DNA from 3 places in the Luteimonas sp. KH_071 genome. Region 3 is predicted to be linked to each of the others. Evidence: predicted binding sites of a transcription regulator. Region 3 holds the regulator's gene; each other region holds the start of a gene.
The links. Region 3 encodes HrcA, which represses chaperone genes, less so after heat shock. Its sites were predicted from a motif close to TTNGCACTCNNNNNNNNNGAGTGCNAA; they were not measured.
Positions count from the first base shown of each region.

Region 1 (5,486 bases), 1.4 Mb from region 3:
TCCGCAGCCGGGCTGAGTCTCTTCCCCTCCACACGTTCCGGCGTTTTCGCGCATGCTCGAAATCTCGACCCACAACTTCTGGATCGCGCTCGCGGTCACCACCGCGGCTGGCCTGGCGACCGGCCTCGGCAGCCTGCTGGTGCTGTTCGCGAAGCAGCCGAATGCGCGCCTGCTGTCGTTCGGCCTGGCGTTCGCGGCAGGCGCGATGGTCTACGTGTCGCTGACCGAGATCCTCGACAAGTCGATCCTCGCCTTCACCAACGCCTACGGCGAACAGCTCGGTTTCACCTGGGGCACGCTGTCGTTTCTCGGCGGCCTGCTGTTCATCGTCGGCATCGACCGTCTCGTGCCGAATCCACACGAGCGTCTGGAAGTCGACGACCCCTATTTCCGTGAGCACAACACCAGCTACATCAAGCGCGTCGGCCTGCTGACCGCCGTTGCGATCACCGCGCACAACTTCCCCGAAGGCCTGGCGACGTTCTTCGCCACGCTGTCGAACCCGGGGGTCGGCATGCCGCTCGCGTTCGCGATCGCGATCCACAACATCCCCGAAGGCATCGCGATCGCGGTGCCGGTGTACTTCGCCACCAACAACAAGCTCTACGCCTTCCTCGCCTGCCTGCTGTCGGGCCTGGCCGAACCGCTGGGCGCGTTGATCGGCTACGCGGTGCTGCGCCCGTTCCTGTCGGAGCCCGTGTTCGGCGTCGTCTTCGGCCTCATCGCCGGCGTCATGGTCTTCCTCGCCCTCGACGAGCTGCTGCCCGCCGCCAAGCGCTACGCCAAGGGCCACGAAACGGTGTACGGCCTGGTCTCGGGCATGGCGGCGCTGGCGATCAGCCTGGTGCTGTTCAAGTGGTGAGCGGGATATAGCTCACGCACACCGGGCGGAATCTGTTGCTCAGCGACCCTGAGAGGTTTTGGATCACGATTAGATAACCCCCCTTTCACAGCGAGTTCCCGCCCCCCTTGTTCAACCTTGAATCTCACTTTCAAGGAAGAGGTGGGACATGACGTCGAAAGTCTTGTTTTCAGCGATGCTCGCAATGGCGTTTGCTACGGCGCCGATTGCTTCGGCAAATTCCCAAGCCGAGAACGTGTCTATCATCGTCCAGGATCTGCAGAACTACGCGGAGGTCCGCAATCTGACGCTGACGGACATCAAAGTTGCTCGCGAGAGCGCAGCGGGCCTCGAAGCAGGCATAGCCAGCGAATCGTGCACCGTTACCGCGACCGTCTCCATTCCCGGAGGCACGGGCGTCGAGGTATCCGCAACGGCTCCGACCTGTATGCAGGCTATGAATATGCTGAAGGAATTGATTGCCGAGATGTCGCCTGTGTCCTGATCGAACGCTCGGATACTGCAAGAGGGCTCTCCTATCGCCCCAACGCAACGGCCCGCGCAAGCGGGCCGTTTCATCTACAGCAATAAATCGAAAATCAGGCCGCGAACAGCGCCTTCATCTTCTTCAGCGCGTTGGCTTCGACTTGGCGGATGCGCTCGGCGGACACGCCGTACTCGTCGGCGAGCTCCTGCAACGTCACCTTGTGATCGTCGTCGAGCCAGCGGCGGCTGATGATGTCGCGCGAACGGGCGTCGAGCGTCGCCATGCCTTCGCGCAGCAGGTCGAGCTTGTTGTCCTCGCTGTCGGTCCGCTCGTAGAGCTGGGCCGGATCCTCGTCGCGGGCGACCAGGTAGGCGACCGGCGCAGGCGGCGCATTGTCGTCGTCCTCGCCAGCCGGCGCGTCGAAACCGATATCGCGACCCGACAGACGCGACTCCATCTCCAGCACCTCGCGCTCGGACACGTTGAGGTCGGCGGCAACCGCCTTGACCTCGGCCGCGTTGAGCCAACCCAGGCGCTTCTTGCTCTTGCGCAGGTTGAAGAACAGCTTGCGCTGCGCCTTGGTCGTGGCGACCTTCACGATGCGCCAGTTCTTCAGGATGAACTCGTGCATCTCGGCACGGATCCAGTGCACGGCGAAGCTCACCAGGCGCACGCCGACATCGGGGTCGAAGCGCTTGACCGCCTTCATCAGGCCGATGTTGCCTTCCTGGATCAGATCGCCCAGCGGCAGACCGTAGCCGTTGTAGCCACGGGCCACGTGCACGACGAAGCGCAGGTGCGAATGCACCAGCTCGCGTGCGGCGTCGAGATCATCGTCGTCGCGGTAACGCTGCGCCAGCGCCTGCTCATCTTCGACCGACAGCACCGGAATCTGGTGCACGGCGCCGATGTAGGCATCCAGCGAACCCAGCGGGCTGAGGGTCGGGAGGCTGTTGGCAACCAGGGCGTGGGACATGGTCTGCGTGCTCATGGGGAGGGATGTTAGCAGTCGACAGGTCTGACTGCTAAGACGCACAGGAGTTCCCGAATGTTCCATTCACAGAACGACCTCGGAAAATCGTTTGACTTCTATTCACCAGCAGGATTGTCGCGTCTGCTTTCAGGAAACTCTGCAATCAATGGACAAGTCTGCATTCCCGACCGCCAACCCGGCATGAAACCCGACCTATTCAGGTCCAATCCCCCGCGCAACGGATTGTCTCGCGGGCGGTTTCGAGTCCGGGTGTCTCGACCACGATCCGGGTCCGGCGGTCCAGCGTGCAGCCCAGCCCGAGTTCGAGCAGCGTGGCGTGGGCCGCTCGCAGGTCCGCGCAGGTGCCCGCATTGAGCAGACCTTCGGCCCCGGCCGCCTCCAAGAGCAGCGGCGTGGCGCGCGGGGCGAGCAACGCGGGGCGTGTCGCCCCCTCGCGCAGCACCAGCCACTGCAACAGGAATTCCAGATCGACCAGGCCACCCCTGCCCTGTTTGAGGTCGAAGCGATCCCCGGCGCTGCGGTCCAGTTCGGCGCGCATGCGTCGCCGCATCGACAGCACGTCCTCGTGCAGCTTCGCCGGATCGCGCGGCGTCGCCAGAATGTCGCGGCGCACGTCTTCGAACGCGGCGGCCATGGGGTCATGCCCGGCCACGAAGCGCGCGCGGACAAGCGCCTGGTGCTCCCAGGTCCAGGCCCGCTCGCGCTGGTATTCCGCGTAGCTGGCCAGCGACGACACCAGCAGCCCCTTGCCGCCGTCCGGGCGCAGGCGCACGTCGACGTCGTAGAGGCGGCCGCCGCCGGTCACGGTGCCCAGCAGCGCGACGATCTTCTGTCCCAGGCGCGCCGCCCAGCGCTGTGCATCGAGCGGACGCGCACCGGTGGACCGCGCGTCGGCGGGCGCGTCATAGAGAAACACGAGGTCGAGATCGGAGCCGAAGCCCAGCTCCTCGCCGCCGAGGCTGCCGTAGCCGATCACCGCGAAGCGCGCGTCCGGCAATGCGCCATGCATGGCTTCGAGATCGCGCCTGGCCAGTGCGAGCACCGTATCGACGACCGCATCCGCCAGCCACGCCAGCTGACGCGTCGCGTCCTGGCCGGACTGGCGACCATCCAGCGTCGCGAGCGCGATGCGGAAACTCAGTTGCTGCCGCGTCTCGTTGAGATCCAGCAGGCCCGCTTCCAGATCCGGCTGCCGCAGCGCGCGCGCGCAGGCCTGGGCCATTTCGCCCCGCGGCAGCAGCGGCCCTTCATCACGCGTGTCGAGCAGTTCGTCGAGCAGCAACGGATGCGCCGCCAGGCGTTCGGCAAGAAACGCGCTGCGCTTGACCACGTCGACCAGACGCGCCAGCGCGGCCGGGCGTTCATCGAGCAGGGCCAGATAGCTCGCACGTCGCAGAATGTTGTGCAGCAGCGCGAGCAGCCGGCGGATCGCCTGCAGGGGGCGATCGGCGGGCGCCGATGCCTGCAGCAGGATCGGCATCAACCGGTCGAGTCGCGTGCGTGCGCTGTCGGACAGATCGCGCACGCTCGGCGAACGCGCGAAATCGCGCAGCGCGGTGTCGACGTCGGCGCTGTCGCTGAAACCGGCCGCCTCCAGCACCGCGCGCTCGCCACCCTCGGGCAAAGCCGTCCAGTAACCAGTGAGATCGTTGTCTGCAGTCGCCACACGTTGCTGGCTGCGCACGGCGAACAATGCATCGAACTCCTCCGCCACCGAGGCACGCACGTCGCGCAACGCATCAACGAGTGCGTCCCAATCTGTGTAACCAAGTCCGCGCGCAATCCGCAGCTGGTCCAGCGGATCGGCAGGCAGCCTGTGCGTCTGCGCGTCGCGCAGCATCTGCAGACGGTTCTCGAGCCGGCGCAGATGCCGGTACGCGTGTTGCAGCAACGCCAGTGTGTCGGCGTCGATCTGCGCATGCGCGTGCAAGGCGTCGAGCGTCGGCAGCAGGCGCCGGTCGCGCAGCGCGGGCTCGCGGCCGCCACGGATCAGCTGCAGCGCCTGGGCCAGGAATTCGATCTCGCGGATACCGCCGTCGCCACGCTTGATGTCGTCGGACAGCTCCTTTCGCGCAACCTCGGCCGCGATCATCGCCTTCATCTGCCGCAGGCCGTCGAGCGCACCGTAGTCGAGATAGCGTCGATAGATGAAGGGCCGCAGCTGGGTCAGGAAGCGTTCGCCGGCCTCGATGTCACCAGCGACCGGACGCGCCTTCTGCCAGGCGTAACGCTCCCAGTCGCGACCTTCGTGCTGGAAGTACTGCTCCATCGCCGCGAAGCTCAAGGCGATGCGCCCGGCACTGCCGAACGGGCGCAACCGCAGATCGACGCGATGGCTGAAACCGTCGCCGGTGTTTTCGTCGAGCAGCTTGGCGAGCTGCTGGCCGAGCCGGGTGAAGTAGTCCTCGGCCGCGAGCGCACGCGCGCCGTCACTCTCGCCTGCGTTCGCGAAACCGTAGATCAGGTCGATGTCGGAACTGAAATTGAGTTCGCCGCCGCCGAGCTTGCCGAGGCCGAACACGACCAGCCGCACGACATTGCCGTCGGTATCGCGTACGCGCCCGTAGCGCTGCGCAAACTCGGCTTCGAGCGCATCGAGCGCGAGCGTCAGACATTGTTCCGCCAGCGCCGTGCTGCCAGCCAGCGTCGCATCCACATCATCGAGACCGTGCACATCGCGCCAGACCAGCCGCGTCGAACACGCGGTGCGATAGCGACGCAGCAAAGCCGGCCATTCGCTGCGATTGCCCGCGTCGAGCACGGGCGCTGCGATGCCGTGTTGCGCGTCGTCTTCCAGCAGTTGTGCGAGTACGTCCGGTTGTCGCTGCAATACGTCGAGCGCGAAATCGCTGGTCAGCGCCACCGGGCGGATGCGTGCGAGTGAATCGGGATCGCTGCGGACGTGTTCCGGCAATCGCGCGACCAGACGGTCGAGCTGGGCGTCGAGTTCGGGCAGCAACGGAGTGTCAGGCATCCGCGGATTGTCGCATCGCGATGCGGATATCGAGCCTGGACGCGTGGTGTTTCGGCGTGACCTGCAAAAAACACCAGGCAAAAAAAAGCCCGCGACCGGTAAACCGGTTGCGGGCCTTGCTCCCTCCCCCACGTCGGGTGCAGGGCGATAGTGAAAGAGTCGTTACCGCTTTGCACGCTGCATTGCAAAA
Region 1 covers NZ_CM174458.1:3,042,321-3,047,806, forward strand. The annotation lists gene zupT (zinc transporter ZupT) at 53-862, shown strand; gene AC3IRM_RS13975 (hypothetical protein) at 1,011-1,346, shown strand; gene rpoH (RNA polymerase sigma factor RpoH) at 1,441-2,319, opposite strand; gene glnE (bifunctional [glutamate--ammonia ligase]-adenylyl-L-tyrosine phosphorylase/[glutamate--ammonia-ligase] adenylyltransferase) at 2,519-5,296, opposite strand.
Region 1: a site for HrcA is predicted at 2,331-2,357, ahead of rpoH (RNA polymerase sigma factor RpoH). Genes of this name have one in related genera too.

Region 2 (5,486 bases), 1.4 Mb from region 3:
GGCGACCAGCAGCGCCATCGCGTCGACACCACGCTGCTTGCCGAGCACCCAGGCCAGCCACAGCGCGGTCAGATACATCGGAAAGGCCAGCGCCTGCTTCAGCGTTTCCATCCAGGCGCCGGGCTTGGGCAGGCGGTCGGCCAGCGCCGGCACCATGCCGATCAACAGGAACGGCAGCGCCAGGCCGAGGCCCAGCATCAGGAACACCGCCAGCGCCATCGGCGTGGACGCGGTAAAGGCAAAAGCGAGCGCACCGCCCATGAACGGTGCGATGCACGGACTGGCGACCACGCACGCCAGCACACCCGTGAAGAAATCGCCCACCGGACCGCTGCGTCCCGCGAGCGCCTGACCGACATTGCCGATGCGCCCGCCGAGATTGAAGACGCCCGACAGGCTCAGACCGACCGCGAACATCAGATAGGCGAGCGCGGCGACGAACCACGGTTGCTGCAACTGGAAGCCCCAGCCCATCGCCTGACCGGCGGCTCGCAGCGCAATCACGAGCAGGCCCACCAGCGCGAACGCTACCAGTACGCCGGCCGTGTACCAGAGCGCATGCGAGCGCGCAGCTGCGCGACTGCCGCCGCTCTTCGCGATGCCCAGTACCTTCAGCGACAGGATCGGCAGCACGCAGGGCATCAGGTTCAACAGCAGGCCGCCCAGCAATGCCAGGCCAAGCGCCGCGAACAGGCCGATCGATGTGTCGCTCGGCGGGCGCGTGCGCGCTGCGTTGTCGGCGCTCGCATCGGGGGTTTCGGCCTCGAGAGTCGCCGCGGTGGACGCGTCGATGTCGCCGGAGGCGACAGGCGGGAGGCCTTCGGGCGTCGCATTGTCGTTCGCATCGACGGCTGCGTCTGTCGCAGTGGTCTCCCCGGTCGAGGCAGGGCCCGCCAGCGCAGCCGCAGCTTCCGCTACGGTCTGCACGCGACCCGCTGGCAAGGCGACCCGCACCGTGCGGGTCATCGGCGGATAGCAGATGCCCTCGTCCTGGCAGCCCTGGAACGTGGCGACGACGTCGACCTCCACGGCGCCGGCAGTCGTACGTACCAGTGGCAGCGGCACGTCGACCTGGTCGAAGTAGACCGTGACGTCGCCGAAATGCGCGTCATGGTGCGACTGTCCCGTCGGCCAGCGCGGCGCGCCGGCGCGGATGCCGTCGGCGCCGCGGACTTCGAAGCGGTTGCGGTCGCGATAGAGGTAGTAGCCCTTGGCCGGGGTGAAGCGTAGGAGGATCGTGTCGCCATCGCCCGCGATGGCCTCGAACGCGAACGCGCGCTCCGGCGGCAGCGCATCGTTGGCGCCGGTGAGCGTGGGCGTGCGGCCGGCGTTGTTGCCGCCGAGGGCTTGGCCGAAGGCGGCGAAACCCGAATCGCTTGCGGCCGACGCGCGCGCTGCACCCGTCGCGCCACGCGGCAAGGCGACCTGCAGCGTGCGCGTCTGCGGCGGATAGCAGATGCCCGCGTCCGCGCAGCCCTGGTATTTCACTTCGATCTGCACCCTGTCGACGCCGTCGGCCGGCGCGCCGGTGAGCACGGCGGTGACCTGGCGGCGATAGGTCTCGACCTCGCCGAAGAACTCGTCGGTGTGCTTGCGGCCGTCCGGCAACTGCAGCGGATTGGTCTTGAAGCCGCTCTCGACCCGCGCGCCCATGCGGTGCCGATACAGGTAATACCCATCGGCGATGGCCCAGCGGATTTCGATCCGGTCCGGCGCGACCGCCTCGGCGGACACCTTCAGCGCCTCGTCGACCGGCAGCACATCGTCGAAGCCGATGCCCTGCGCCCAGGCCGGCAGTCCGGCGAGCAGCAGCACGCAGGCCAGCAGCCACGCGGTCACACGGCGTGGCGGGCCGGGGAAGGGGTGAGGCCGGCACTCGCGGCCGGAGATGACATCGGAGGAGGGCGCACGCATCGCGCCAGTATCGCAGGCCGTTGCAGCGGATGCCGAACGCGGATTCAGCGCCGACCGCTCAGCCCGGTTCGTCCGGGGCGAGCGCGCGGGTGACCCAGCGGCAGGCCGGCTGGCCGGCTGGCCGGCTGGCCGGCGCCGACGGGCATGGCGATCGTCTCCAGCCGCGCGCAGGGACGCAGCGTGGACAGCCGGTCCCGCCGCTCAGGCAGCCTCCCGGCGGGGTCTGGATCATCGGCAGCACTTCTTCATCGACCACCACGTCGTTTCCGGCGCGATTGAGCGGATGCGCTCCCGCGGGGAGGTTGCCGCAGGGAGCGCGGCAGTCCTCGCGTGGCCTGCACGGCCTCTCCACGCGACCGCGGCCACGCTTGCGCGCCGGCGGGCGGACGCAGTATCCCGTCGACGGGAGAATGCGGCCCTGCGTATTACTAAACCCGTCGGTATAATTTCCGACCTTTACAGACCCAGACGAATCGCCTGGCGGTTCCCACAGAGCTCGATGCGCCCGATCACTTTCTTCATTGCCGCAGCCGTGCTCGCCTGCGCCGCCTTCCCTGCCGCCGCCCAAGGCGCTCCCATCGAGATGGGTGGTGGCGCCTCCGCCACGCGCGACAACGAGACCACCTTCGTCGCGAGCGCCGCCTGGCTGCCCGAATGGCGGCGCACCGGTCACGGTGTGCTGCGCTGGGACGTCGGCGCGATCTACGTGCGCGGGCGCGACAACACGCGATTCGATCTGTCCGAAGACGCCGGCGTCTTCCATGGCGGTGCGCGCTATGAGCGCGATAACGGCTTCGTCGCCGGGTTCGGTGTCGGCGTGCAGGCTGGCCGCACCAGCGCACTGTCGGGCAATCCGCAGTTCGTCAGTACGGTGGGCTGGCGCTGGCAACGGTTCTCTCTGCTGGCCCGGCACATCTCCAACGCCAGTATCAAGCAGCCCAACGATGGCGAGACGATGCTGCTTGCGGCATGGCGCTTCCGCTGAGCGGAGTCCGCGCGGCGCGTTTCGAGACGGACCCTGGCGCGCGCATGGCGTCGACCCCGGTCTGCGTCACAGCCGCTGAGCACGCCGGGCCGCCTGCGACGTAGTTGCGCCGGCATGGCGCCTGGCGACGCGCTGGTGCGCCTGCATCTGCATGAGATGCCGACAAAGGCGGCCTGGACGCGCCCCCGCGCCGTTGCACGCTTCCTCGACGCTCGCCTGTCCACCCCCGGGCTGCCTGGGCGTTTGCGGATGCTGAAATTTTTTCGCGCCCGCCCTTGTAATCCGATTCCCCGCGCCCATCTCCCGTGCGGCCCCGGTTCTGCCGGGTGCGTGCGCCAGGATTTCTGGCACTCCCCTTGGGCGAGTGCTAGAATCGGCGACCGATTTCTTTCCAATCAACAACTTAGCGAGGCTGTAATGAGCAACCTGAAGCCGCTTTACGACCGCATTGTGGTCAAGCCTGTCGAGGCCGAAGAGAAGAGCGCCGGCGGCATCCTGATTCCGGACAACGCCAAGGAAAAGCCCACCAAGGGTGAAGTCGTCGCCATCGGCGAAGGCAAGGCCCTGGACAACGGCAGCGTGCGCGCGCCGAAGGTCAAGGTCGGCGACATCGTGATCTACGGCCAGTACGCGGGCAGCGCCTACAAGGCCGACGGCATCGAATACAAGATCGTCAAGGAAGACGACGTCCTCGCGATCGTCGGTTGATCGAACGCGGGATTCGGAATTCGGGCATTGGGATTCAAGGCGTTGAGCGCCGTTTTCCAGTCCGTCCGAACTGACCGCAATCCCGCTTCTTCGGTGGTCAACGGACGCGTGTCCGTTCACCCCTAATCCCCAAATCCAGATTCCGGAGTTTTCCAAATGGCTGCCAAAGAAATCCGCTTCGGCGAAGACGCACGTTCCAAGATGGTGCGTGGTGTCAACATTCTCGCCAATGCCGTCAAGGCCACCCTGGGCCCGAAGGGCCGCAACGTCGTGCTCGAGAAGAGCTTCGGCGCGCCGACGATCACCAAGGACGGCGTGTCCGTCGCCAAGGAGATCGAACTGGCCGACAAGTTCGAGAACATGGGCGCGCAGATGGTGAAGGAAGTCGCCTCCAAGACCTCCGACAACGCCGGTGACGGCACCACCACCGCCACCGTGCTGGCGCAGGCGCTGATCCGTGAAGGTTCCAAGGCCGTCGCGGCCGGCATGAACCCGATGGACCTCAAGCGCGGTATCGACCAGGCCGTCAAGGCCGCCGTCGCCGAGCTCAAGAAGCTGTCCAAGCCGACGGCCGACGACAAGGCGATCGCGCAGGTCGGCACGATCTCCGCCAACTCGGACGAGTCGATCGGCACGATCATCGCCGACGCGATGAAGAAGGTCGGCAAGGAAGGCGTGATCACCGTTGAAGAAGGCTCGGGCCTGGACAACGAACTCGACGTCGTCGAGGGCATGCAGTTCGACCGCGGCTACCTGTCGCCGTACTTCGTCAACAACCAGCAGTCGATGTCGGCCGAGCTGGATGACCCGTTCATCCTGCTGTACGACAAGAAGATCTCGAACGTCCGTGACCTGCTGCCCGTGCTCGAAGGCGTGGCCAAGGCCGGCAAGCCGCTGCTGATCGTCGCCGAGGAAGTCGAAGGCGAAGCGCTGGCGACCCTGGTCGTCAACACGATTCGCGGCATCGTCAAGGTCTGCGCCGTCAAGGCCCCGGGCTTCGGCGACCGTCGCAAGGCGATGCTCGAAGACATGGCCACCCTGACCGGCGGCACCGTGATCTCCGAAGAAGTCGGCCTGACGCTCGAGAAGGCGACCATCGCCGACCTCGGCCGCGCCAAGAAGATCCAGGTCTCGAAGGAAAACACCACGATCATCGACGGCGCCGGCGAGACCGGTGGCATCGAAGCCCGCATCAAGCAGATCAAGGCGCAGATCGAGGACACCTCGTCCGATTACGACCGCGAGAAGCTGCAGGAGCGCGTGGCCAAGCTGGCCGGCGGCGTGGCGGTGATCAAGGTCGGTGCGTCGACCGAGATCGAGATGAAGGAAAAGAAGGCCCGCGTCGAAGACGCCCTGCACGCCACGCGCGCAGCGGTCGAAGAAGGCGTGGTCCCCGGTGGTGGCGTGGCGCTGGTGCGCGCGCTGCAGGCGATTGGCGAGCTGCGTGGCGCCAACGAAGACCAGAACCACGGCATCGTCATCGCGCTGCGCGCGATGGAAGCGCCGCTGCGCGAGATCGTCACCAACTGCGGTGAAGAGCCGAGCGTCGTGCTCAACAAGGTCAAGGACGGCACCGGCAACTACGGCTACAACGCCGCGACCGGCGAGTACGGCGACATGATCGCGTTCGGCATCCTGGACCCGACCAAGGTCACGCGTTCGGCGCTGCAGAACGCGGCCTCGATCGCCGGTCTGATGATCACCACCGAAGCGATGGTCGCCGAGCTGCCGAAGAAGGAAGAGCCGGCGATGCCGGGCGGCGGCGGCATGGGCGGCATGGGCGGCATGGATTTCTGATCCAGCCTCAACCAGTTGCACCGTGAGACAGAAAACCCCGCCGCGAGGCGGGGTTTTTTTGTCCGGAGTGCAGGGCCGTTCG
Region 2 covers NZ_CM174458.1:3,057,679-3,063,164, reverse strand. The annotation lists gene AC3IRM_RS14045 (protein-disulfide reductase DsbD family protein) at 1-1,914, opposite strand, end outside; gene AC3IRM_RS14040 (acyloxyacyl hydrolase) at 2,414-2,899, shown strand; gene AC3IRM_RS14035 (co-chaperone GroES) at 3,317-3,607, shown strand; gene groL (chaperonin GroEL) at 3,764-5,404, shown strand.
Region 2: a site for HrcA is predicted at 3,244-3,270, ahead of AC3IRM_RS14035 (co-chaperone GroES). Genes of this name have one in related genera too.

Region 3 (5,486 bases):
CGCGGCCGGCGCAGGTCGAACAGGTTTCGCGCTTGCCGTCTTCCGAACCACTGCCGTCGCAATCATCGCAACCAGCGAGCGTCGGCAGTTCGACGCGTTTCTCCACGCCGCCGACCGCCTCTTCGAGATCGAGCTCCATGACGTAGCCGATGTCGGCGCCACGACGCGGACCGCCGCGACCACCGCCACCTCCGAAGATGTTGCCGAAGATGTCGCCGAAGATGTCGCCCATGTCGGCGCCACCGCCGAAGCCCGGCCCGGCGTTGCCGCCGCCCATGCCGTGTTCGAACGCGGCATGCCCGTGCTGGTCGTACATGCGCCGCTTGCCGCCGTCCGACAGGACCTCGTAGGCCTCCTTGCACTCCTTGAACGCAGCCTCGGCACTCGCGTCGCCGGGGTTGCGGTCAGGGTGGTGCTTCATCGCGCAACGGCGATAGGCCTTCTTCAGTTCGTCCTCGGTCGCGCTGCGGGTGACGCCCAGCACTTCGTAGTAATCGCGTTTGCTCATGGAAAACCGGTCGCAGGGACCGTCGTGGCGACGGTCTCGTTAAAAACGGAAACCGGTCGCCCGACCCCGCGACGCAGAAGGCGCACGCGATGCCGGGGTTCCGGCCGAAACGCCGCGGCAGGGCCGCGGCGGTACCGACTTACTTCTTCTCGTCGTCCTTGACCTCGGTGAACTCGGCATCGACGACGTCGTCGGACTTCGGCGCATCGCCCGAAGCCGCACCTGCGTCGCCCTGGCCCGCCGCGCCGGCGGCTGCGAACAGCTGCTGGGCGACTTCCTCGAGGTGCTTGGACTTGGCTTCGATCTGCGCCTTGTCGTCGCCCTTCATCGCGGTCTCGACTTCGGCGATCGCCGACTCCGCATTGCCGATCACGTCGCCCGGCACCTTGTCGCCGTTGTCCTTGATCGCGGTGCGCGTGGCGTGCACCAGCGCATCGGCCTGGTTGCGCGCGCCGACGAGCTCCTGGAACTTCTTGTCGTCTTCGCGATGCGCTTCGGCGTCGGCGACCATCCGGGCGATCTCGTCGTCCGACAGGCCCGAGCCGGCCTTGATCTCGACCTTCTGTTCCTTGTTGGTCTTCTTGTCCTTGGCCGACACGTGCAGGATGCCGTTGGCGTCGATGTCGAACGACACCTCGACCTGCGGCATGCCGCGCGGCGCGGCGTCGATGCCGGTCAGGTCGAAGCGGGCCAGCGACTTGTTGAAGCGGGCCTGTTCGCGCTCGCCCTGCAGCACGTGCACGGTCACGGCCGACTGGTTGTCGTCGGCGGTGGAGAACGTCTGCGAGGCCTTGGTCGGGATCGTGGTGTTCTTCTCGATGATCTTGGTAAACACGCCGCCCAGCGTCTCGATGCCGAGGCTCAGCGGGGTCACGTCGAGCAGCAGCACGTCCTTGACGTCACCGGCCAGCACGCCGCCCTGCACCGCCGCGCCGATCGCCACGGCCTCGTCGGGGTTCACGTCCTTGCGCGGTTCCTTGCCGAAGAACTCGGCGACCGCCGCCTGCACCTTGGGCATGCGGGTCTGGCCACCGACGAGGATCACCTCGTTGATGTCGGATGCGCGCAGGCCGGCGTCGTTGAGCGCGGTGCGGCACGGCTCGATCGTCTTGCGCACCAGTTCCTCGACCAGCGACTCGAGCTTGGCGCGGGTCAGCTTGATGTTGAGGTGCTTCGGACCCGAGGCATCGGCAGTCACGTACGGCAGGTTGACCTCGGTCTGCTGCGAGCTGGACAGCTCGATCTTGGCGCGCTCGGCCGCATCCTTCAGGCGCTGCAGCGCCAGCGGATCCTTGCGCAGGTCGATGCCCTGGTCCTTGTTGAACTCGTCGACGAGGTAATCGATGACGCGGGCGTCGAAGTCTTCGCCGCCGAGGAAGGTGTCGCCGTTGGTGGCCAGCACTTCGAACTGCTTCTCGCCGTCGACTTCCGCGATCTCGATGATCGACACGTCGAACGTACCGCCGCCGAGGTCGTACACGGCGATCTTGCGGTCGCCGCCGGACTTGTCGAGGCCGTAGGCCAGCGCGGCCGCGGTCGGCTCGTTGATGATGCGCTTCACGTCGAGACCGGCGATGCGGCCGGCGTCCTTGGTCGCCTGGCGCTGGCTGTCATTGAAGTAGGCCGGCACCGTGATCACGGCTTCGGTCACCTTCTCGCCCAGGTAATCCTCGGCGGTCTTCTTCATCTTCTCGAGGATGCGCGCGGAGACTTCCTGCGCGGACAGGCGCTTGCCGTCACTGGTGGACACCCAGGCGTCGCCGTTGTCGTGCTCGAGGATCTTGTACGGCACCAGGCCGATGTCCTTCTGGACTTCGCCGTCGGTGAACTTGCGGCCGATCAGGCGCTTCACCGCGAAGAAGGTGTTGTGCGGATTGGTCACAGCCTGGCGCTTGGCCGACGCGCCGACCAGCACCTCGCCGTCCTTGGTGTAGGCGACGACCGACGGCGTCGTGCGATCGCCCTCGCTGTTCTCGATGACCTTGGCCTTGCCGCCGTCCATGATCGCCACGCACGAGTTCGTCGTGCCGAGGTCGATGCCGATGATCTTTGCCATTGCGGTGCTTCCTCTAAGAGATTTGTGTCTGGGTGACGGCCGGTGCCGTCGATGACCGTGATCTGGGGACACGCAACACAGCGTTCAAGCGGTGTGACGTATCGGAATTCGCGATCGGGCCGGAGCCCGTGGCGTTCAGTCAGCCTTGGCGACGACGACCATGGCCGGGCGCAGCAGGCGCTCGTTGAGCAGATAGCCCTTCTGGAACACCTGGGCCACTGCGCCCGGCGGCACGCCCGGCACCTCGACGATGCTCATCGCCTGGTGCTGCTCGGGGTTGAAGGGGTCGCCCGGCGCCGGCGCCAGCGTGGTCAGACCGGCCGACTCGGTCGCCTTGGTCAGCTCGCGCAGGGTCAGTTCGACGCCGCTGCGCAGCGGATCGGCGTCGGTCGCGTTGGCGAGGCCCGCTTCCAGCGCATCGAACACCGGCACCAGCGCGGACAGCAGGCGCTCGTTGGCGAAGCGGCGCGCGCTTTCGACCTCGCGGGCCAGGCGCTTGCGCTGGTTCTCGAGATCGGCGCGCTCCAGCAGGACCTGCGCGCGAAGCTGCTCGAGCTCGGCGCTCAGAAGTTCCACCTGCTCGGCGAGCTGCTGCTCGACCGAAACCTCGGCGGCCTCGTCTTCAGGGAGATTCGGGGTCTGGGCATCGTGTTGGGGCTGGGTCATGTCCGGTTCCGGGGCGGGCGTCTGGCCGCCGACGGCACCAGCTATGGGGCCGCGTCCCCGCGATTCAAGGCTCGGGATGGAGCGCTGCGCCCAGCACGCTCGCCGTCGCCTGCACCACCGGGATGACCCGCTCGTAGGCCATGCGCGTCGGCCCGATCACGCCCAGCACCCCGAGCGTGCGGCCACCGGCGCCGTAGGGCGCGGTCACCAGGGACATGCCTTCCAGCGGCGCCAGCCCGGTTTCCTCGCCGATAAAGATGCGCACGCCCGGGGCCCGGATGGTGCGTTCGAGCAGCTGCAGGATCTCGCGCTTGCGGGAAAACGCATCGAAAAGTTCGCGCAGTCGGTCGAGATCCGACAGGTCCTGCACACCGATCAGACGGTTCTGCCCTGCCAGCAACATGTCGTCGTCGCCCGGCACCAGCGCCTGCTCGGCGAGTTCCATCGTATGCGAGAGCAAGGCTTCCATCTCGTCGCGGGCGTGGCGCAGTTCCTCGACCAGTGCCGCGCGGATGTCGCCCAGCGGGCGACCGGCGAACTGCTGGTTGAGATAGTTGGCCACGCGCTCCAGTTCGGAGGTCTCGAAGCTGCGCCGTGTCTGGATGATGCGGTTCTGCACTTCATGGTCGGCGAAGACGATGATCGCCATGACCCGCTGTCCGTCCAGCGGCACGAAGTCGATATGCCGGAACGCCAGCTGTTCACGCCGCGGCACCGACACCACGCCGACGAAATGCGTCATCGCCGACATCAGTTCCGACGCGCTGCCCAGCAACGACTGCTGACCGCCGCCGCCCAGCTCGCCGCGCAGCCGCTCCATTTCCTGTGCGCGCAACGGCTTGACCTGCAGCAGCGAGTCGACGAACACGCGGTAGCCCTGCGCCGTCGGCACGCGGCCGGCCGAGGTGTGCGGCGAGGCCAGCAGGCCGGCTTCCTCCAGGTCGGAGAGGATGTTGCGGATCGTCGCGGCACTGACATCGAGGCCCGCATGCCGGGCCAGGGTCTGCGATCCGACCGGCCCCCCATCCTGGATATGCCTCGCGATCAACGTGCGCAGCAGGTGCCTGGCGCGCGGATCGAGCGGATGGCGGGGATCGGATGACATGCGGGCGGTATACGGTGCGCCTACCTGCGATGCAAGCGCCGGTGTCTCTAACCGTGAGACGGACGCACGTTATCCAGCGCATCCACGCACGCCGATCCACACGACGATCTACTCGCCCGCAGCGCGCCAAGGCACAATCCGCACCCATGCTGACCCATCTCGCCATCCGCAATTTCGCCGTCGCCAGCCAGTCGGATCTGGAGTTCGGCGCCGGCCTGACCGTCATTTCCGGTGAAACCGGCGCCGGCAAGTCGCTGCTGGTCGATGCGCTGGGCTTCCTGTCGGGCCAGCGCGCCGACAGCGGTATCGTGCGACATGGTGCAGAGCGCGCCGAACTGCATGCCGAATTCGCCCTCGACGATGCCGCGCCAGGACTGCGCTGGCTGCGCGAACACGAACTCGACGACGGTGACACCTGCCAGCTGCGACGCACCTTGCGCGCCGATGGCGGCTCGCGCGCCTGGATCAACGGCCGGCCGGCGACGATCACCCAGCTCGGTGAACTGGCCGGGCATCTGGTCGAGATCCACGGACAGCACGAGCACCAGGCCCTACTCGCCCGCGGCAGCCAGCTCGCGCTGCTCGATGCGCAGGCCGGCAACGGCGCGCTGCTGGCCGAAGTCCGCGCGACCGCGCAGGCCTGGCGCGCACTGCACGAGGAACGCGACGCGCTGGTCGGCATCGGCGACGTCGCCGAGCGCCGCGACTGGCTGCGCCACCAGCTCGACGAGCTCGATGGCGAAGCGCTCGCCGCCGACGCGGTGGCCGATCTGTTCGCGAGCCATCGCCGGCACGCGAACGCCGCCGGCCTGATCCAGACCTGCGACACCGCGCTCGAGCGTATGCGCGGCGACGACGATCTCGGACTGCCGCAGGCGCTGCAGACGCTGCGCCACGAGCTGGCGCGGATGCGCGCGCATGAGCCGCGGCTGGGCGAGGTGGACGCGATGCTCGACGCCGCCGCGATCCAGCTCGACGAAGCCACACTGCTGCTTGGGCAGGTCCGCGACGATCTGGATATTGATCCCGAACAACTCGAAACACTGGAACAGCGCCTCGGCCGGCTCCACGAACTCGCGCGCAAGCATCGCGTGACGCCGGAAGAACTCGTCGATGTGCAGACGCGCCTCGCAGGCGAGCTCGACCAGCTC
Region 3 covers NZ_CM174458.1:1,669,004-1,674,489, reverse strand. The annotation lists gene dnaJ (molecular chaperone DnaJ) at 1-508, opposite strand, end outside; gene dnaK (molecular chaperone DnaK) at 648-2,564, opposite strand; gene grpE (nucleotide exchange factor GrpE) at 2,700-3,230, opposite strand; gene hrcA (heat-inducible transcriptional repressor HrcA) at 3,295-4,335, opposite strand; gene recN (DNA repair protein RecN) at 4,482-5,486, shown strand, end outside.